Regions from separate parts of the Limnobacter sp. G6BE5S genome, predicted to be linked through region 3. Evidence: predicted binding sites of a transcription regulator. Region 3 holds the regulator's gene; each other region holds the start of a gene.
What was found. Region 3 encodes sigma-54, which starts transcription at its own class of promoters, with help from an activator protein. Its sites were predicted from a motif close to TGGCANGNAANCTGCTTT; they were not measured.

Region 1 (7,307 bases), on a different contig from region 3:
GCCAAAGGGTGTGGCCACGGACAAGCCGAAGTTGATTCGATCGTTAAACGGGATGACAAGGTGAAAGTTGGGGATATAGCCTTCATCGCCGAACTCGCCTGTGCTGCTGCCCAGGGGGCGGCCAGGGGCGGCAGTGCTGCCCTCATTGTTGACTTCACCATTCAGGTCAATGTAATGCCCACCCAACACCACTTGGCGTTCTTTCAGGCGGCTCATGCTGGCGGGGTTAAACCAGGCCGCGCTGGCATCTTCACCAATCGCTGCTTTGCCTGCATAGGCCGCACCAGCACCACTGGCATTTTGCTCATTGAGCGCAAAACCGCCAGCTTGCACTGAACCTGTCATGCACAGAGTGGCAATGGCGGTGGAGATGATTTTGAATTGAAACGGGAATTGCTTCATGTCGTCCTCTTGGGTCCGTTTTAAGAATGGAAATTTGCGAGGACATTGTAGGTAAAAATACGAACGATCGTGCTTAATTTTTATAGAGTTATTCTCTATAAAATCTACTTTAAAATAGTATTTTACTGATTTAACGGTACGGCAGCACCGCTTTGCGAGAACTTCCAGGTGGCCACTGTCAACATGGCCACAGTCGCTCCCAGAAGTACCAAGGTGGCGAACATCAATCCAAATTCAGCATGGCTGCTGAAAGCGTGGCGAAGCAGGTCGACACAATAAGAAAAAGGATTGAGCAAGGCCACCCAGCGTGCCAGCGCAGGCATGGGTTCGATGGGGTACAAGGCGCCACTGAAAAAGAACACCGGGAAAATCACGAAGTTCATCATGACTGCAAAGCCATCAATGCTTTTTGCAAAAGTACCGCACAACACACCCAAGGCGGCACAGGTCAATGCAGCCAATGCAGCACCGGGCAGCAGCACATGAAGTTGTGGCCAAAGTGTTCGACCCACCCAGGGCAATACATTCTGCAAATCAAACCCGAGCGGAAACAGCAAGGTATAAAGGCCTTCAAGTGCCAGCAGTAACGTGATCAGCAGGCCCATTTGCACCAGCGCGCCAATGGCTGCGCCCAGGGTTTTCGCGATCAGTATGTGATAGGTTTTTACAGGGGCTGTTACCAACAGGCGCATGGTGCCTGCGTCTTTGTCCAAAGCAATGCTCAAGCCCCCGACCATGCCGCCAAACAGCAGGGTCATGCCCACAATGCCGGGCAACAAACGCGCTGTGTAGTCGCCGCCAGCCAAGGCTTGCATGCCACCACCGATAATCCACAACCAAAGTACAGGGCGCACCATGGCAGCGGCCAGCCGGTCGCGTTGTTTCAATAATTTCTGACTTTCGCGGCGTATGACAGCCCAATAAAAATGCATCAACATGCTCAGTGTGCTCCACCATTCATTTTCCAGACAAACCAGTCGGCCAGTGTGGCGGTGCGCACGCTGGTCACGCTTTGGTCTGGCAGTTCATCCAGCGCTTGTGCGGGGGTGCCCAGCCAGCTCAGTTCGCCCTGGTTCAGAAACCCCACGCGGTCGCAGGTGCTGGCTTCATCCATCAAATGCGTGGCCACGAATATGGTCAGCCCATCGATGGCCTGCAAGGTTTTCAGGGTTTGCCACACCGTATTTTTTGAAGGCACATCGAGTGCGGTGGTGGGTTCATCGAGTATGAGCACGCCGGGTTTGTGAACCATGGCGCGCGCGATGTCTACTAATCTTTTTTGTCCACCTGAAAGGCTTCCCACAGTGCGATTAAGCCAACCTTGAATTGGGAAAACAGTAAATAGATGTGTCAGGTTTGTAACTGCTTGTGCTTTGTTTAAACCTTGCAGGCCTGCGGCAAACAGCAGGTTTTCCTCCACGGTCATGAAGCGGTCCAGTGACACCGATTGAAACACAAAGCCCAGGTTTTTACGTGCCAGGTGGGCGGCCCTGCGGGTGCTGTAGCCCAGCACCGAGAGTTCGCCCTGGTCAGGTGCAATCAAGCCTGCAATCAAACTGATCAGGGTGGTTTTGCCAGCCCCATTGGGGCCCAGCAGGCCAAACATTTCACCCGCGTTTAAATCAAGGCTGACATTGCTTAACGCCTGCCGAGTTCCCCAAGAGAAGGACAAGCCTTGTGCGTGTAGTCGAATGGTGGTGTTGGTTGCGGTGTTGTTGTAGTTCAAGAGCTGTTTTTGCTGAGGTGCAAGCTGTTGTGATCGCTGCGATACCATACCACGGGCACCTCGGCTGTATTGGCCAGATTTTGCTGTTCAGGCTTTTGAACTTTCAGGTAGTCATCGGGATCATCACGCCGCTGTGCGGCGTTCACAAAGGCGACCACCTTTTCATGTTCGGGTGATTTGTGGCACACAGGGTCGGCGTTGGTGGCGTCGCCGGTGATCAAATACGCCTGACACCTGCAGCCGCCGTAGTCTTTGGCTTTGTCGGGGCAGGTGCGGCAGGGGTCTTTCATCCAGGCATCGCCACGGTAGCGCGTGAAGCCATCACTTTTGTACCAAATGTGTTCAACCGTGCTGGTTTTAACGTTCGGGAATTCAAAGCCGGGCAGCATGCGGGCGGCCTGGCAGGGCAGGGCTGTGCCGTCGGGGCTGATGCTGAGAAACACATTGCCCCAGCCGCTCATGCAAGGCTTGGGTGTTTTTTCGAAATAATCGGGCACCACAAACAACAGCTTCATGGTGTTGCCCAGTTTTTCGCGCCATGCTGCAACGCGTTCTTCGGCGTGCTTAAGCTGTTCATGAGTGGGAATGAGCGCTGCCTTGTTCTGGAAGGCCCAGCCGTAGTATTGCGTGTTGGCCAATTCCAGGTATTCCACGCCAAGCTTCACGGCCAGTTCAATGATTGAATCGATGTGATCCAGATTCAAACGGTGCAGCACCACGTTCAACACCATGGGCCAGCCAGCGGCTTTCACGGCGGTGGCAATTTCCAGTTTTTTGGCAAATGTTTTGGTGTCGCTGAGCGCATCATTCGCGGCCTGGGTTGCGTCCTGAAAGCTGACCTGAATGTGGTCAAGGCCTGCCGATTTCAGGGCATCCAGCCGAGCAGGCTTCAAGCCGATTCCGGAGGTGATCAGGTTGGTGTAGTAGCCCAGTTCATGACCGTACGCCACCAGTTCTTCAAGGTCCTCGCGCAGCAAAGGCTCGCCACCCGAAAAGCCCAGTTGCACCGCGCCCAAGGCACGGGCCTGCTTCATGGTTTCTTTCCACTCGCCGGTGGTCAGTTCATTGGTGTTGGTTTTGTAATCAACCGGGTTGTAGCAAAACACACAGTGCAGCGGGCAGCGGTAGGTGAGTTCAGCCAACAGCCACAAAGGGCCGGCCGGGCGCTGGCTTTGTTCGCTTGCGCTGGTCATGCGTCCAACCAGTTTCTGCGTGTTGCTTCTTCCAGCATGCTGCGTACATCGGCTTCCAGTCCGCTCGCGCTGAATTTGCTTTCCAGCGCGTCAACAATTTCACCCACTGTTCGGGAGCCGTCGCACAACAACAAGATTTCGCTGGCGGATTGGTTCAATTTCACCATGCCCTCGGGGTAGAGCAGCACATGTGTTTTTTGCGCCTCCTCGTATTGAAGGCGAAACAGACGATTCAGTTTTGGGTGAAGCGGCAGGGTTGGTGTTGTCTCGGAGCTCATTGTTTCTTCTGTTTTGTTTTGACCGGTTTGTCGGGGTAAGCCAGCGCGACTGCGTCTGACATGCTCCATAACACATCCAGTTTAAATTGAAGAATTTCCAGTGCACGCTCTTGTTGCGCACGGGTCTTGAAATAATTCAGTGTCACTTCCAAACCATGTTCTACATCGCGCTGTGCAAGGCTGATCCGAGACCGGAAATAATTCAAACCTTCCGGCGCAACCCATTTGTAGTCTTTGGGCCAATTGCTTAAGCGTTGTTTGTGAATTTCAGGCGCAAACATTTCAGTCAGCGACGAACACACGGCCTCTTGCCAAGGCGCACGGCGTGCGAAATTGACGTAAGCGTCTACGGCAAAGCGTACACCAGGCAGCACCAGTTGCTGGCTCCACAAGGTGTCTTTTTCTATGCCCACGGCCTCACCCAAACGGCTCCAGGCTTCAATTCCACCCGCATTGCCTTCCCAGCCATCGTGGTCGAGAATACGCTGCACCCAGCGCCGGCGTGTTTCGCGGTCGTCGCAATTGGCCATCACGGCGGCGTCTTTTTGTGGAATGCAAATTTGGTAATAAAAGCGGTTGGCCACCCAGCCGCGTAGTTGCTCGCGGCTTAGTTTGCCCTCACGCATGGCAATGTTGAAAGGGTGGTGAATGTGGTACTTGTCACCTTTGGCACGCAAGCGTTCTTCGAACTCTTTTTTGCTCCAGGCTTTGTTGTTGCTCATGCAAGAATCTCCATGCCGTCATAAGACACTTCAATTCCATTGTCGGCCAGAATGGCGCGCTCGTCGCCATGCTCGTTCAAAATCGGGTTGGTGTTGTTGATGTGGATCAGAATTTTGCGTTGGGTTTCAAACTGCCGAAGCTGGCTGATCATGCCCGAGCCGCGTTGGCCGGGTTTGTCGGTTTGAGGCAGGTGGCCCATGTCGGCCGCCATTTTTTGCGAAAACCCTTGCGTGACCATTTCGTCTTCGGTCCAGAAAGTGCCGTCCACCATCAGTACATCGGCCTCTTGCATGAAGGGCATGATGTTGGGCGTAATTTCACCCAAGCCTGGTGCATAAAACACTTTTTTGCCGGTGTTGGTGTCTTCAATCAACAGACCAATGTTGTCGCCACGGCGCTGTGCATAGCGGCTTGGGGAATAGGGGGGTGCCTTGCTGATCAGCGGGATTGATTTGATCTTGATGTTGTCCAGCGGGCTGATGGAGAAAGGCTCATCGCACTCGGTGCACAGGGGGGTCCATTTCACGCCGCAGTAAAACCCCAGCGTGGGCACCAAAGGCAGGCCGTTGGTGAGGTCTTCCCACACCGCTGGGGTGGTGAACAGGCGCATGGGGGTTTTGCCCTCGCGCATCATCAACAGGCCTGTGGTGTGGTCAATTTGTGCGTCCATCAGGATCACGGCGGAAATGCCTGTGTCGCGTGGGCCGCGGTTGGGCTGTAGTTCCGGGGTGTTTTTGATCTGGGTCAGAATGTCGGGCGAGGCATTGACCAAAATCCAGTTGGCAGACCCATCGGATATGGCGATCGACGACTGGGTGCGCGCGGTGTAGCCGGGCGCTTTGGCCCTCACGGCTTGGCAGTTGTTGCAGTTGCAGTTCCACTGCGGGAACCCTCCGCCTGCTGCGGATCCCAGAACTTTGATTTTCATAATTGCTTTTTTCAGGGGTAAAAAAAACCCCGCCAGCCTGAAAGGCTATCCGGGGCTGTGCGAACCGTCAAATTAACGGTTGGCAATGTACATGGTGATTTCGAAACCGAAACGCATGTCAACGAATGATGGTGTAGTCCACTGCATGAAATATCCTCCTTTTGCTTTATTAAAATGCACCTTGGCACATGGCTTGGGTGAAGAACTTGGCTTGCGCCGTTTTGTTCGTCCTCGAGTTATAAATAGCAATTCCCGTGCCGTACATGCAAGCCGGTCGGTATTTTTACAATGTGGAAAATGAGGCTGCTTTGGTGTTCAACCTGTTGCAGTTTGAAACACAATGCAAAAAGGCGCGAACCTTGTGAGCTCGCGCCTTAGGATAACCGTTAACGGAGGGTGGTTAACGATTAGAAGAACAGGATTGCACCTACAGCGATTGTGTTGGATTCGCCTTTGGCTGAGGGTGCACCCAACTGGTAGGTTTGTTCGTTGCTGATGTATTCACCTGCAATGGTCAGGCTTGGTGTCAAGTTGTGGTAAACGCCAAGAACCATCTGGTTGGTTTCGTCCAGCATAATGCCATTGGCTGCGCGGTCAGCAGCTGTGGCGTCCAGTGTGGACGAGCCGTAATTGATACCAAACTTGGTGTTGCCAACTTTGTATGTAGCTTGTAGCAGGTAACCGTCTGAATCACGCTCGGCGTTGTTTACGTCGCGACCACCGAAGCCGATCAGTGTGGTGCCCAGTCCTTCACCGGTAAAGTAGTTGCCGGTCAGTGACAACGCGCCGAAGTTCAGCGTACCACCGGCTTCGAAGCCGGTCAGGTCTGCGTCAGGAGCTCCTGCAGCGCCAGATTGGGACTGGTTGATCAAAGCAGCCCACAGTTTGCCACTGTCGCCCAAGCTATAACTGGCCATTGCCTGCATGCCTGGGGAATCGCTTTCCGCGCCACCAATTTCTTTGGGCTGGAATACGCCGCCCGACAAGCTTAGGTTGCCGATTGCTGGTGCCGTGTATGTGATTTGGGGCTGAAATTCAGTGTAGATATAACCAGATCCGATTCCACCCAGTGTTGTGTTGAGTGCGCCGTTGTAGCCAGAACCACCACCTACTGCCAACAAAGACATGTCGTTCAGAATGGCGTTTTGGCCAAACAGACCAATGTCACGGCCTGCCTTGATCGTACCCATTGTTTCGTTGCCGAATTGCAGGAATACGCGGCGCTGATCCCCAACCGTTTGGCCCACGCCACCAGAGAATGCAGAGCTGCCTGTGTTGGTTGTACCTGGGTCAATGGAGATCACGGCCTTCAGGTCGTAACCGGCTTGCTTGGTTGATGCTGAGAAAATGATGAAACCAGGTAAAAGACCGTTTTGAATGGTTGTGCGATCTTGGCCAGTTCCTGTGAAACCGCAAAGTGGCAAAGCACCATCGGCCGCTGCGCCGGCATTGTCACAGCTTGTTGTGTTGTAGTAGGCGTTTACAGAGCCAGAAATGTCCATTTCCCAATCACCGGCTTTGAAACCGATTGCGTGTGCCGAAGTCCCCATTGCTGCCAAGATGGAAGCTGCTACTAATTTTTTGCTGATCATGAGATCAACCCTCCAGTTTTAGTTTTTAAAGGTTGTTGCTTGTTTGTTTTCTAAAGCTCGCCAGCACACCGCAGAGTAGAACTGGCTTGAGGGGACTAGGGCAAAAGACATGCCAGTGCATAAGCTATTGATTTTAATAACATAAATTAAAATGTAGGGCTTTTGATGACAAGATGGGGCAGTGCAGTTGGTTTGAGCCAAACGGTGCGCTTTGAAACAGAATTGTGTGCGGCTGGAGCAGGTGAATGACAGTTTTGTTACAACTGTTCAAATGATTTGCGCCAAAAAAAACCACCCTGTATTTGGGTGGTTTTTTCCAGAGATGAAAGATAAGTTGGGTGAAAACAGCTTATTTGGCGTTCAAGCGTCGGTAAATGGTATTTCTGGAAATTCCCAACATTCTTGCAGCAGCGCTCACATTGCCACGACAGGTCTCAAGTGCGTCCTGGATCGCTCGTGATTCAA
Region 2 (7,307 bases), on a different contig from region 3:
TAAGTAATTGAATCTGAAAGGCTTCAAGTGCGAGTAATAGTCAAAACATTTCAAATCGGAGACATTTCATGTTGATCGGAGTCACCAGAGTACTGGGACCCCTGCTGTTGGCGGTTGGGCTTGCGGGTTGTCTGTCGGAAACCGACCCGACAATGGTCGGCAATTCGGGCTCCAGCGGCGGCGGTGGCGTTGGTCCATCTGAAACCGAAATGCCACTGCGGGTGAAAAACCAGCAAACGGCCACGGGCCACGCGGCGCGTGTTGAGCAGGTGGTCATTCCCGCTTTTGATGGCACTGACTTGGCGTTGACTGTCTATTTTCCTGAATTGGATGCCGGTGAGGCGACCCCTTTGTTGTTGCACTCCCATGGCTTTGGAGGCACCCGTGCCGCCACACTTGATTTTGACGAAGCCGCGCAAACATCTGAAATTGGTGTTGATACCCTGCAGGTGGCTTATAACGAGAAACAGCCAGTGGCAGGCCGGGCCGGTTGGTATGTAATTTCCTATGATCAGCGCGGCCACGGCGAAACCGGTGGCAATGTCACGATTCTTGATCCTGATTTCGAAGGCAAAGACTTCAAAACCATCCTTGACTGGGCAGAAGCCAATTTGCCCAACCTGGGCTACCGCAGCAAAGCCGGTGCATTGAACCCAGTGGTGGGCACCATTGGCCGCAGCTATGGTGGGGCGTTTCAATTAATTGGCACCGGGCTTGATTCCCGCATTGATGCCATGGTGCCCAATGGCACCTGGTACGACCTGCGTTACAGCCTGAACCCCGGCGGCGTGCCCAAAACCACCTACCTGAACGGATTGGTGGCGGGGGGCTTGGAAAGCAACCGCGGGCGTTACGACCCCTTCCTGTTTCAGGGGCTTGTCGAGGCCAATACCACGGGCGTGGTTTCCGACGAAATTGTGAAACGATTGGGCTCGCAAGGTTCTATCTCCTATTGCGATTTGTCGGCCAACCTGCCCAGGGGCATGACGCTGAAAACCGATGTGCCCGCGTTTTTTATTCAAGGTGCTACCGATGTGTTGTTCAACCTGAATGAAGCGATTCAAAACTTTGAGTGTTATCGCAAGGTGAATGCAGACGCAAAATTGTTGTTCGTCAAATACGGGCACCTGCTCAATGCCTTGGGCGTTCAGCAAGACCCCAACGCGGCGCTGGAAGGCACCGGTGCCAAATACGCCTTCAATGAAAGCCTGATCTGGCTGAAGACCGCACAAAACTCATGCCCCGCAGCCAATTGGGATGCGCCAACAGGCCGCTGTGTTCTTCCGCTAAAAAACATGATGTTCCAGTTTCTGGCCCAACATTTGGTGGGCAGCAGGCAAGCCCGTTCGCAGAATTATCTGGGTTTCGACCCAATACCATTGCCTGAAATCGCATCGGTGCTTGAAGACAGCAGAAACGATCCCACTGCAATTGAAGTGAAGTCCAATTCATCGAACCGACCCAAGCTAGAAGGTGTGCGTGCAGCTTCAGCGTTCAGTACGCCCACGCAAGTGATCGCGGGTGTGGCGGGCCTGTTTACAGGTTTAACCTCAACACAGGCGGCTCAACTTGCGCAGCCTGTTTATGTGGAACTGAACAATGCCAACGAGAAAGGCTGTTTTGTAGGCACGCCCAAAGCCACCGTGAAAGTGGAGCCTGTTGGCCCAGCTTCGCCCGAGTCTCCCATTGTTTACGTGGGGCTTGGACTGAAACGCGCCGATGGCACGCAAACCGTGTTGCACGATCAGGTCACGCCCTTGAAGGGGTATGGCGAGAAAGCCATTGATCTGCCCGGCATTTCTGTTCAGCTCAAGGAAGGGGATTCACTCACCCTGACTATTCAGGGCTACAACCCAGTGTTTGTCAGCAGCTTTAACCGCTTGCCAGTACCCGTTACCGTCAGCGCCAGCGTGGCCTTGCCCAATCGGGTTCAAGATCCTACAGGCTTCTGCGCCCTGTAATCAAACAGCGCACCGTTCTACGCAGAATGGTGCGCTGCACTAGTTGGGTGCCAGCCGCCCAGCCCAATTTCATCCCATTTCAATAAAAACAGCCTCTTTGTGGTGCAAAACCATGTCGAAATGGCTGGCACGACCCTTGCATTGATACGGGTGTAGGTCGTCAACGGCGGCGATCTGCAGGTGGATTGACAGGTCTCCCACGGTTGCGCAAGTGGCCAAGGGAGTTGGACAACGGCGTCCGTGCTGCTTCGTGCAGCCGGGGGCCGTTTTTTTTTGGGTAAATTGGGATAAATAGTATGCTGATGTCCGTCAAAAAACAGAAGCTGGTGGTAATTGGTAACGGCATGGCCGGTATCCGGGTGGTTGAAGAGCTGATCAAGCTTGCCCCTGAATTGTATGAAATCACCGTGTTTGGCGCAGAGCCGCATCCCAATTACAACCGGATCATGCTTTCGCCAGTATTGGCTGGAGAGCAGAAGTTCGAAGAAACCATACTCAACGACTGGGACTGGTACACCAGCAACAACATTACCTTGCATGTGGGTCGTGAAGTCACTGAAATTGATCGCATAAAACGTGTGGTCAAATGTGCCGATGGCACGGTTGCGCCTTACGATCGTTTGCTGCTGGCCACTGGCTCCAATTCATTCATCCTTCCTGTGCCAGGTTCTACCTTGCCGGGCGTGATCGGGTATCGCGACATTGCAGACACCGAGACCATGCTGGACGCAACCAAGCATTACAAAAAGGCTGTGGTCATTGGTGGTGGTTTGCTGGGGCTTGAAGCCGCCAACGGCTTGGCCATTCAAGGCATGGATGTCAGCGTGGTGCATTTGCCCACCTGGCTCATGGAGCGCCAGCTAGACCCCACCGCGGCCGGCCTGTTGCAGAAAAGCCTTGAAGCCAAAGGCCTGAAATTCTTGCTGGCCAAAAACACCAAGGCCTTGCATGCGGGCCCCGATGGCCGTGTTGCCAAAATTGAGTTTGCCGACGGCGATATTCACGACGCTGACCTGGTTGTGATGGCGGTGGGTATTCGGCCGAACGACAAACTGGCCGCCACAAGTGGCTTGCTGTGTAACCGGGGTGTTGTGGTCAACGACACCATGCAAACCATCACTGATCCCAAAATTTACTCGGTGGGCGAATGTGCCAGCCACCGTGGTGTAGCCTATGGCCTGGTGGCGCCACTGTTCGATCAGGCCAAGGTGTGTGCCAACCACCTGGCCCAGTTCGGCATTGGTCGTTACGAAGGTTCGGTAACCTCCACCAAGTTGAAAGTAACCGGTGTTGATTTGTTCTCTGCCGGTAATTTCATGGGGGGCGAAGGCTGCGAAGAATTATTGCTCTCCGACCCCATTGGTGGCGTTTACAAAAAACTGGTGATCAAGGAAGACAAGCTGGTGGGCGCTTGCCTGTATGGCGACACGATCGATGGCTCTTGGTATTTCAAGCTGATGCGCGAAGGCAAGGCCATCAAGGAAATTCGCGAAAAGCTGATGTTTGGCCAGAACAACATTGGCGACACTGGTCATGAAGGTCAAAGCCAGGCCAGCAAAATGGCAGACACCGATGAAGTGTGTGGTTGCAATGGTGTGTGCAAAGGCACCATTGTGCAGGCCATTAAAACCAAGGGTTTGTTCACGATTGAAGAAGTGCGCAAGCACACCAAGGCCAGTGCAAGTTGTGGTTCTTGCACCGGTTTGTGTGAACAGATTTTGATGAGCACCGCAGGTGCCGATTATTCCGCCACGCCAAAAACCAAACCCATGTGTGGCTGTACCGATCATGGTCACCAGGTTGTTCGCGATGCAATTTTCAAGCACCACCTGACCACCAAAGAAGAGGTGTTCGCCACCATGAACTGGCGCACGCCCAACGGTTGCGCAACTTGCCGCCCGGCTGTGAATTATTACCTCATCAGTTCCTGGCCTGGCGAAGCGGTGGATGATCCACAAAGCCGTTTTATTAACGAACGTGCACACGCCAATATTCAGAAAGACAAAACCTATTCAGTGGTGCCGCGCATGTGGGGTGGCGAAACCACTGCCGCTGAATTGCGTCGCATTGCCGATGTGGTCGACAAATACAACATTCCCACCGTGAAAGTAACCGGTGGCCAACGCATCGATTTGCTGGGCGTGAAAAAAGAAGACTTGCAAGATGTGTGGAAAGACCTCGACATGCCCAGTGGCCATGCTTATGCCAAAGGTTTGCGCACGGTAAAAACCTGTGTGGGCAGCGAATGGTGCCGTTTTGGTACACAAGACAGCACCCAGATGGGCAAAGACCTGGAGCGTGGTTTATTCAAAATGTACGCACCCCACAAAGTAAAGCTGGCCGTATCGGGTTGCCCGCGCAATTGCGCAGAAAGTGGCATTAAAGATGTCGGTGTGATTGGTGTCGATTCCGGTTGGGAAATTTATGTGGGTGGCAACGGCGGCATTAAAACCGAAGTGGCCCAGTTTCTGTGTCGCGTTAAAACCTCCGACGAGGTGATGTCAGTCAGTGGCGCTTTCTTGCAGTTGTACAGAAAAGAAGGTTGGTACCTGGAGCGCACGGTGCACTACCTGGAACGCGTTGGTCTGGAACATGTGAAAGCAAAAGTAATTGATGACCTCGCCAACCGCGATGCCCTGTGGGCCGAGCTACAGGCTGCACTGGCCATTGAAGAAGACCCATGGCACAAGCCCAGGGAAGCACAGGTTGATTTGCGTCAGTTCATTCCAATCCAACTGGCGGAGGTGGTCTAATGTCGGCTTCAGAACTGATCGAACGAAAGGAAACTCAAATGGAATGGATCGACATTTGCGCGGTGGAAGACATCCCCGTGTTGGGATCACGCATTGTGCGCCGCCCCACCGGGCAAGACATTGCAGTATTCCGCAACAGCGAAGAACAGGTGTTTGCACTGCTGGATGAATGCCCGCACAAAAAAGGCCCGCTTAGCCAGGGCATCGTGCATGGCACTACTGTTACTTGCCCCTTGCACAACTGGCAAATTGGTTTGGCCGATGGCTGCGCGCGTGAACCCGATGAAGGTTGCACTGCCAAGTTCACAGTACAAGTGGTGGATGGCCGCGTGCACTTGAAAGCCAGTGAAGTGAAGAACCACGGTATTTAAAAGCGATCTCACTCATGACCGAACTGCTTGCACCCATCCAGAACACCAAGACAACATGCCCGTACTGCGGCGTGGGTTGTGGTGTCGTGGTGCGCACACAAGGCGGAAAAATCATCGATGTGAAAGGTGATGAAACCCACCCGGCCAATTTGGGCAAGTTGTGCAGCAAAGGCAGCAAGCTGGCTGAAACCGCCACCGTGAACGTGTATGGCCAAGTGCGCGCAAGCCAACCCCTGTTGCGCATTCAGCGTGATCAGCAAGTGGCCCCGGCAAGCTGGGACACAGCACTTGATTTCACCGCGCGTGAATTTGCACGGTTGATTTCAACCTACGGGCCGAACAGTGTCGGCTTTTACATCAGCGGGCAATTGCTGACTGAAGACTATTACGTGTTCAACAAACTCGCTAAAGGTTTGATTGGCACCAACAACATCGACACCAATTCCCGCCTGTGCATGAGCAGCGCGGTGAGCGGCTACAAACGCACCTTGGGTGCAGATGCACCACCTTGCAATTACGATGATCTGGCTTTGGCCGATTGCGTGTTCATTGCTGGCTCCAACATGGCCTATGCACACCCGGTGGCTTATCGCAGGCTTGAAGCCGCGCGCGCTGCCAAGCCTGGCCACAAACTGATTGTTGTAGACCCCCGCGCAACCGACACCGCGCTGATGGCTGATTTGCATTTGAAAATTCAGCCCGGCACCGATGTGATGCTGTTCAACGCCATGCTGCACGTCATGATGCAAAACGGTTGGCTGGACATGGCCTACATCAACAAATACACAGAAGGCTTCGACGCAGTGGCCAAAGGCTTGGTCGATTACACGCCCAAGCTTGCAGCCAGTGTGTGTGGAGTTCCGGAAGGCGACATTGTTACAGCCGCCACCTGGTTCGCCCAAAGCAACAGGACACTCTCCCTGTATTGCCAAGGGTTGAACCAGGCCACCACCGGAACCGACAAAAATACAGCGTTGATTGCCCTGCATTTGGCGACAGGCCAAATTGGCAAAGAAGGTTCAGGCCCGTTTTCGCTCACGGGCCAACCCAATGCCATGGGTGGTCGCGAGGTGGGTGGCTTGTCTACATTGTTGCCAGCGCACCGCGAATTGAATAACCCCGCGCATGTGGCAGAAGTGGCCGCCTTTTGGGGTGTAAAACAAATTAGTGCAACGCCGGGTGCCAGCGCGGTTGAAATGTTCGATCAGCTGGAACAGGGCAAAATCAAAGCAGTGTGGGTGGCTTGTACCAACCCGGCGCATTCGCTGCCCAATTCGCAAAAAGTGGCCCGCGCCTTGCAAAACGCCGAACTGGTGGTGGTGCAAGATGCCTACTTAACACCCGCCACCGTGCAATACGCCGATGTGTTGTTGCCAGCCACCACCTGGGGCGAAAAGGAAGGCACGGTCACCAACAGCGAACGGCGCATCAGCCGCGTGCGGCCCGCCATGCCTGCTTATGCAGATTCGAAAAACGACTGGCAAATTGTGGTGGAATTTGCAAAGCGCCTTGAAGTTGAATTGCAAAAACTGGGTGTTGAAAGCCCGCGCCTTGGCAACACTTCCAATGCGTTCATGCCTTACAGCAGCACTGAAGAAATTTTCAACGAGCATCGCGAAACCACGCGGGGCCGCGACCTGGACATTACCGGTTTAAGTTATGCGGTGTTGGAAGCCAACGGCCCGCAGCAATGGCCCATGCCGGAAGGGCAGCCCCAAGGCAAAGCCCGCCTGTACGAAGATGGGCTTTACCCCACAGCCACAGGCAAGGCGAAGTTTGTGTTTGCAAATTACGAGCCCGTGGCCGAGGAAGCGGATGCGCGTTTCCCATGGCGCTTGAACACCGGGCGTTTGCGTGACCAGTGGCACGGTGCCAGCCGCACCGGTACCCTGGCCGAATTTTTCTCGCATGAAGCCGAGCCCGTGATTGCCATGCACCCTGCCGATTTCAAGCGACTGAACTTGAAGCCCGATAGTTGGGTGTCGGTTAAATCGCGCCGCGCCACCATCACCTTGCGTGCGAAAGCGGATGAATCGGTTGCCCGCAACCAGGCCGCCTTGCCCATGCACTGGGGCCCTGAATTTTTTGGTGGTAAAGCGGGTGTGGGTGGAGTCAACGCACTCACCATCGAAGCATTCGACCCGTATTCCAAGCAACCTGAACTGAAGCATTCTGCTGTGAACATTCAACAGGTGCACTTGCCCTGGCAGGTGGTTGTGTTT
Region 3 (7,307 bases):
TTGCCCTGTCCAACTCTGGCAATACCGAGGAACTGGTGGCCGTGCTGCCAGCCATTGCACGCCGTGGCGCAAAAATAGTCGCCATGACAGGCAAACCCGACTCCGCCCTGGCGCGTCAGGCTGATTTGGTCTTGGACTGCGGTGTTGAAAAAGAAGCCTGCCCCCTGAATTTGGCCCCAACAGCCAGCACCACAGCTGCTTTGGCACTGGGGGACGCACTTGCCGTGGTTGTACTTAAAGCCAGGGGCTTCAGCGAAGAAGATTTCGCCCTGTCGCATCCCGGTGGCAGCCTGGGCCGCAAACTGCTGACCCATGTCAGCGATGTCATGCGCAAAGGTGATCGCATACCTGCAGTGTCGCCTTCGGCCAGCATCTCCAATGCCATCCTGGAAATCACCAAAAAAGGCTTGGGCATGACCGCCGTAGTCGATCCCGGCAACAAATTGCTCGGTGTTTTCACAGACGGTGACCTGCGCCGCCTGATTGAACAAGGCCTCGACCTGCGCGGTTTGCTGGTCAGCGAAGTCATGAACAGTGCGCCGAAATGTATTGCGCCCGACAAGCTGGCAGTAGAGGCGGTGCGCATGATGGAAGTCAGCCACATTAGCCAAGTCGTAGTGACCGACGAGCAAGGGCACATTGTGGGCGCCTTGAACTTTCATGACCTGTTTGAAGCCAAGGTGGTTTGATGAATCAATTTACCGACCGCAAACCCACCGCCGCAGAGGCCGCATCGCAAATCAAATTGATGGGCTTTGATGTTGATGGCACGTTGACTGACGGTGGCCTGTATTTTGGCAACGAAGGCGAAGTCATGAAGCGCTTCAGCGTATTCGACGGTCAAGGACTTCGGCTGCTGATGGACCACGGCATCAAAGTGATCTGGATCACGGCGCGCTCCAGCGCCATTGTCGAGAAACGTGCAAAAGACCTCGGCATCTACCAGTTGGTCCAAGGTTGCAAAACCAAACTGCAAGCCTATGATGACATTCGCCAATTGCTGGGGCTGGAATGGAATGAATGCGGTTTTTTCGGCGACGACTGGCCCGATTATCCAGTGCTTCAACAGGTTGCCTTGGCAGCAAGTACCCAACACTCCCCGGCCGCCATGAAAACTACAGCCAACTGGATCAACACACGCCCACCCGGTGACGGCGCAGCACGCGAGCTGTGTGATTTTATTCTGAGTCACCAGCCTGGCTACCAGAACCCTTGGGAAGCAACGTGAAACCCGTCAGTGCTTTTTTCAATCTGATTTCGCAGTTCATACCGCTGCTGTTAACGTTCGCGTTGGCAGCTACGTCGTATTGGTTTGCAATTCAGTCCGAGCTCAGCCTGTTCAGTGTCAGTGGCAAAAACGACCCCACCAGCAGCGACTATTACCTGCGCAACTTCTCGGTGCAAAGCCATGACTTGGCCGAGAACAAGTATTCAATTATTCGCAGCAAATCTGCAGAGCACATTCCACAAGGCAATGTGTGGAACATCACCGAGCCGGAGCTTGAACAATTTGAAGCGGGTAACGGCATGGTCAAGGGCAATGCCCGGAAAGGCGTGTACCTGCTCGATACGGATGAAATTTACCTCCGGGAGGATGTGGTAGTGACCAGCCAAGACGAAGGGCTTGTGACCACCATGAAGTCTGAAGAAATACGAATCGACAACATCACCAACGAAATTTCCACCGACAAGAATGTATTGGTAACCCGGCCTGGCCAAAGGTTTGAGGCACAGGGTGCAACATTGAACAACGACACAGGCGAATTGATAGCGCAAGGCTCGGTCAAATTTCGCATAGAGGCAAAACGATGAAATGCTCCAACTGGATTTCCATGGCACTGGCAGCACAGGCACTGGCTTTCGGGGTCAGCGTGCACGCACTGGAAGCTGACAAACGGCAACCTACCACCATCGACGCCAACCAGATGACGTACAACGAAAAGTCGAACGTGAACGTGTTTACAGGCAATGTGTTACTAACGCGCGGAAGCCTTGTGATTCGCGGCGACAAACTCACGTTGACTGAACGCAGCGACGGCACCCAATTCGCCACAGTGGAAGGAAAACCCGCCCGCTTCAAACAACAACGCGACTCTGAACGCCCCAATGAAGTCTTGCTGATCAACGGCACTGGCAACACGATTGAATTTGACGGCGACAAATCGATTGTTACGCTGACCGGCGCAGCCAGCATTCAGAAAAGCACCAATGGTCAGCTGACTGAATCAATTTCCGGCACCAAAATTACTTATGAACAGAACACCGAATTTTTGAATGTGGTGGGCTCGCCCAACAGCAGCGGATCCTCTCGCGTGCAGGCAGTCATCAAGCCGAAAACCCAAGCGCCTGCACCAGCGCCCGAACCAGCGCCAAAAGGGGGCAGCAAGTGAGTAACACCCCCGCTCAAACCTTGACTGGTCAGGGCCGACTTCAGGCACTCAGCCTGCGCAAGGCCTACCGCAGCAAGCGTGTAATTGAAGATGTCTCACTGCATGTGGACACCGGTGAAGTGGTTGGCTTGCTGGGCCCCAATGGTGCTGGCAAAACCACCTGCTTTTACATGATCGTGGGCCTGGTCAGCGCCGACGAAGGCAATATCTGCCTCGAAGGCCGTGACATCACGCTTCAACCCATTCATGAACGTGCGCGTGCGGGCCTGTCCTATCTTCCCCAAGAGGCTTCCGTATTTCGCAAGTTGACGGTGGAAGAAAACATTCGCGCTGTACTGGAAATTAATCCGCCCAAAGACAAAACGGTGGACCAAGCGGTTGAAGACTTGCTCAACGACCTGCAAATTTCACACATTCGCACCTCGCTGGCCGCCTCACTTTCAGGTGGCGAACGCCGCCGCCTGGAAATTGCGCGCGCATTGGGCAGCCAACCCCGCTTTATTTTGCTGGATGAGCCTTTCGCAGGCGTAGACCCAATCGCCGTACTGGAAATTCAACGCATTGTGGCCTTTCTGAAATCGAAAGGAATTGGCGTGTTGATCACCGACCACAACGTGCGCGAAACGCTGGGCATTTGCGATCGTGCTTACATTATCAGTGCAGGTCGAGTATTGGCCTCGGGTAGTCCGGAACAAATTGTGAAGAACGACGATGTACGCCGCGTGTATCTCGGCGAACACTTCCGGATGTAAAGCTGAGCCCCCATGAAACAATCCCTTCAGCTTAAAGTTTCCCAAAATCTCACGCTCACGCCGCAGCTTCAGCAATCCATTCGATTGCTGCAACTGTCCACACTCGAACTGCAGCAGGAAATTCAACAGGCACTGGCCGAAAACCCGCTACTCGAGCTGGCCGATGAAGAGGCTGTTGAAGGCGAACGTACACTCAGCCTGGACAGCAGCAATGGCGAATTGCACGAGCCACAGGGCGACAGCTTCGAAGCCGAACCGGACCCACGCAAAGCCAGTGAGCCCGTCAGCGATCAACAAGCTGAACAAGACAACCAAAGCGAAGAAATTGTTCAACGCGAGACCATCGACTCCATTCAGGACAACTGGGAAGGTGACTGGCGCGACAACAGCGGCGCAGGTGCCGATGGCGACGAAGAAAAACCCGGCCTTCAACTGGCTGCGCCCGACAGCAGCCTGCACCAACACCTCATCGACCAGCTGCGCATGACGCAGGCCAGCGAACGCGACAAAAACCTGGTGCTGTGGCTGATCGACTACCTTAGCGACGATGGCTACCTGACCGTTGAACTTGAAGACCTGTGGGAAACCTTGCAGGACGAACCCGACCTGGAGTTTGAAGAACTGAGCGCGGCACTGCGCCTGCTGCAAAGCTTCGACCCACCCGGCGTGGGCGCACGCAATGCGGCAGAGTGCCTGTTGCTGCAACTGGCCCAGCGCCGGGACATTACTTGCCAAACAAACCTGTACGGCAACTGCCAACACATTATCCGCGACCATTTGAGTTTGCTCGCCCAGCGTGACTTCACCAAACTGAAGAAAGCCCTGAATGTCGACGAAGACACTTTAAAGATCTGCCATCAAATAATCCGCTCGCTAGAACCTTTTCCCGGCGCGCGCTTTCGGCGCATTGACGACGATCATGTGGTGCCCGATGTCATTGTTAAAAAACTCAGTGGACAATGGCATGTGCAGCTCAACCCCGATGTAATGCCCAAAATTCGAATCAATGAAATGTACGCCTCGATCCTGAGGTCTCACCGTGGTCAAAGCGCACAACTCAGCGCGCAACTTCAAGAGGCCCGGTGGCTCTTAAAAAACGTTCAACAGCGATTTGACACTATTTTACGGGTGAGCCAAGCGATCGTAGAACGACAAATCGGCTACTTCAATCATGGCGAAATCGCAATGCAACCCTTGGTTCTGCGGGAAATTGCTGATTTACTGGGACTGCATGAATCGACCGTGTCAAGGGTTACCACGCAAAAATATATGTTGACGCCCTATGGGTTGGTTGAGCTAAAGTATTTCTTCGGAAGTCATGTTTCCACCGATTCAGGTGGGCAAGCTTCCAGCACGGCCATCCGTGCACTCATCAAGCAACTGATTTCTGCGGAGGACGCCAAGCAGCCGATATCTGACAGCCAAATCGCCGACCTACTCGGTCAACAGGGCATCGTGGTCGCAAGACGCACGGTCGCTAAATACCGGGAATCACTGAAAATACCCCCGGTGAACATGCGTAAGTCGCTTTAAAGTTAAAGCTTCCCCCCGCAGCAACGAAAGGAGATACCTTATGAACTTGAACATCAATGGTCATCATCTGGAAGTTACCCCAGCTATTCGAAATTATGTAATTGAAAAACTGGACCGGGTGAAAAGGCATTTTGATCACGTCATTGATGCATCGGTGACCATCTCGGTGGTCAAGCTGGTTCAAAGGGCAGATGTTACGCTGCACGTTCGCGGCAAAGACATACACGCTGAATCAAGTCATGAAAACCTCTACGCAGCCATTGATGCGCTGGCCGACAAACTCGATCGCCAGGTATTGCGGCACAAAGACAAACTTACCAATCACAATCACACGCCCATAAAACACCAAGTGGTAGAAGAAGCTGAATAAACCACTGTAATTTCAGGGAAATTCAAAAGGCGGACTTCAATCCGCCTTTTGTGTTTTTATGGCGTATAATCGGCCCCACGATTAGAAGCGGGTCTCAGGAATCAACAGCGATGAACTTGATCGCAAATCTACTTCCACCATCCAACATATTGTTGGACACACAGGTCACCAGCAAAAAGCGCGTGTTTGAACAGGCCGGACTGGTCTTTGAAAACAACCAGGGCATTGCACGGTCCAAGGTGTTCGACAGTCTTTTTGCGCGTGAGCGTTTGGGCTCCACTGGCCTTGGCCAGCAGGTGGCGGTGCCGCATGGCCGCATCAAAGGCCTGCGCGAACCCATCGCCAGCCTTGTGCGTGTGCAAGATCCCATTCCGTTTGATGCCCCTGACGGCCAACCCGTCAAGCTACTCATGTTTTTGCTGGTGCCTGAAAGCGCAAACCAGCATCATCTGGATATACTGTCAGAACTGGCTCAAATGCTGTCTGACAAGGATTTCCGTGAGAAACTCATGACAGAATCCGATCCTGGTGCCACTCACCAATTGATCGCCAACTGGGAGCCTTACCAACCAGCGAGTTAAGCCTGTGAAGCAACTGAAAGAACTGATCGAAGCCAACCGCAACAAACTCAAACTCGACTGGCTTGCCGGTTTAAACGGTGGTGATCGTCACCTTGATCTTCAGTGCTTCGCATCCTCCGATCTCGTAGGTCACCTCAACACCATTCACCCTGGCCGTATCCAGGTTTTTGGTCGCCAGGAAATCGAATACTTCGCCCGCATCAGCGATGCTCGCAAAAAACATCAAATTGATAAACTGATCGAAGGCGACCCTCCCGCCATCATCGTCGCCGAATCTTTTCAGCCACACGCATTGCTCAAAGCGGCTTGCGACGAATCCAACATCCCGTTGCTGGCCACACCGCTGTCTGCCGCAGAAATTATCGACTTTCTGCGCGTATACATCAACAAATGGCTGGCCCCCACCACCATGATGCACGGCGTGTTCATGGACGTGCTCGGCATGGGCGTGCTCATTTGTGGTGAATCGGGATTGGGCAAAAGCGAACTCGGTCTTGAATTGATTTCTCGCGGCCATGGCTTGGTGGCCGACGACGTGGTGGAATTCTCGCGCGTGGCCCCCAACCTTATTGAAGGCCGTTGCCCCGAATTGATCCGCAACTTGATGGAAGTGCGTGGGGTTGGGCTGCTCGACATCAAGGCAATTTTTGGTGAAACGGCAGTGCGCCGTAAAATGCGGCTCAAGCTGATTGTGCATTTGGTGCGCAAAGCGTCTTTGGAATTGCATCAGGAACGACTGGTCACCGAACCGCAATTCCAGGAAGTGCTTGGACTCCCCATTCGCAAAGCCATCTTGCCCGTGGCCGCGGGCCGAAACCTTGCAGTTTTGCTGGAAGCTGCGGTGCGCAACACCATTTTGCAAATGCGGGGCATTAATACGCTCGACGAGTTCATGGTGCGGCAACAAAAAGCCATGCTCAGTGAACTCGGTGGCATTGACCACCTTCAAGTCGACCCCGACACTGAAACGGACATGGGCCATGACTGACATGAAAGTTGTATTGGTCACCGGCTTGTCCGGCTCTGGCAAATCAGTCGCAATTCGCGCGCTGGAAGATTCGCACTTTTACTGCGTCGACAACCTGCCCCCTTCTTTCATACCGCAGGTCATTCAACGTTTGTCCTCCGAAGGCATTAGTCAAATTGCCATTGCAGCCGATGCCCGCACCGGGCGCGACATCATCGATGTGCCCCAGATTGTTCACACCCTGAAAACCGCCGGCACCGATGTGCGTATTCTGTTTCTGGATGCCGACGACGAAACACTGATTACCCGTTATTCGGAAAGCCGCAGGCGCCACCCCATGAGCACACGCCTGGGCGAACAAGCCACCGTGCAAGAATGCGTGGACGCGGAAAGAGAAGCACTTGAGCCGCTGCGAAACATTGCCAGCTGCATTGACACCTCCGCCTTGCAACCCAATGTGCTGCGTCGCTGGGTACTGGAAACAGTGGAAGAAGAATCGGCCAGACTCACTTTGGTGTTTGAAACTTTTGGCTTTAAAAAAGGCCTGCCCAGCGATGCCGACCTGGTGTTTGATGTCCGTTGCCTGAGCAACCCCTACTACGACAAAAACCTTCGCCCGCTGACAGGCAAAGACGTGGAAGTGCAACGCTACATTCAAACCGACACGCGCAGTGAAGCCCTCATCAACGACATCGAAACCTATTTGCGAAAGTG

Region 1: the regulator sigma-54 is predicted to act here: its motif matches at 5,493-5,510, upstream of pqqA (pyrroloquinoline quinone precursor peptide PqqA).
Region 2: the regulator sigma-54 is predicted to act here: its motif matches at 2,087-2,104, upstream of nirB (nitrite reductase large subunit NirB).

The regions. Positions count from the first base shown of each region.
Region 1 covers NZ_JBZFLM010000003.1:104,066-111,372, reverse strand. Annotated here, with positions in the region: gene ACVL1J_RS06255 (OmpP1/FadL family transporter) at 1-402, opposite strand, end outside; gene ACVL1J_RS06250 (ABC transporter permease) at 525-1,340, opposite strand; gene ACVL1J_RS06245 (ABC transporter ATP-binding protein) at 1,343-2,128, opposite strand; gene pqqE (pyrroloquinoline quinone biosynthesis protein PqqE) at 2,125-3,321, opposite strand; gene pqqD (pyrroloquinoline quinone biosynthesis peptide chaperone PqqD) at 3,318-3,599, opposite strand; gene pqqC (pyrroloquinoline-quinone synthase PqqC) at 3,596-4,321, opposite strand; gene pqqB (pyrroloquinoline quinone biosynthesis protein PqqB) at 4,318-5,250, opposite strand; gene pqqA (pyrroloquinoline quinone precursor peptide PqqA) at 5,323-5,397, opposite strand; gene ACVL1J_RS06215 (porin) at 5,658-6,842, opposite strand; gene ACVL1J_RS06210 (sigma-54-dependent Fis family transcriptional regulator) at 7,192-7,307, opposite strand, start outside.
Region 2 covers NZ_JBZFLM010000005.1:122,774-130,080, forward strand. Annotated here, with positions in the region: gene ACVL1J_RS10315 (alpha/beta hydrolase) at 69-1,961, shown strand; gene nirB (nitrite reductase large subunit NirB) at 2,258-4,714, shown strand; gene nirD (nitrite reductase small subunit NirD) at 4,714-5,085, shown strand; gene ACVL1J_RS10330 (nitrate reductase) at 5,100-7,307, shown strand, end outside.
Region 3 covers NZ_JBZFLM010000001.1:126,058-133,364, forward strand. Annotated here, with positions in the region: gene ACVL1J_RS00590 (KpsF/GutQ family sugar-phosphate isomerase) at 1-689, shown strand, start outside; gene ACVL1J_RS00595 (KdsC family phosphatase) at 689-1,228, shown strand; gene lptC (LPS export ABC transporter periplasmic protein LptC) at 1,225-1,812, shown strand; gene lptA (lipopolysaccharide transport periplasmic protein LptA) at 1,809-2,390, shown strand; gene lptB (LPS export ABC transporter ATP-binding protein) at 2,387-3,142, shown strand; gene ACVL1J_RS00615 (RNA polymerase factor sigma-54) at 3,155-4,675, shown strand; gene hpf (ribosome hibernation-promoting factor, HPF/YfiA family) at 4,716-5,045, shown strand; gene ACVL1J_RS00625 (PTS sugar transporter subunit IIA) at 5,156-5,626, shown strand; gene hprK (HPr(Ser) kinase/phosphatase) at 5,631-6,614, shown strand; gene rapZ (RNase adapter RapZ) at 6,607-7,307, shown strand, end outside.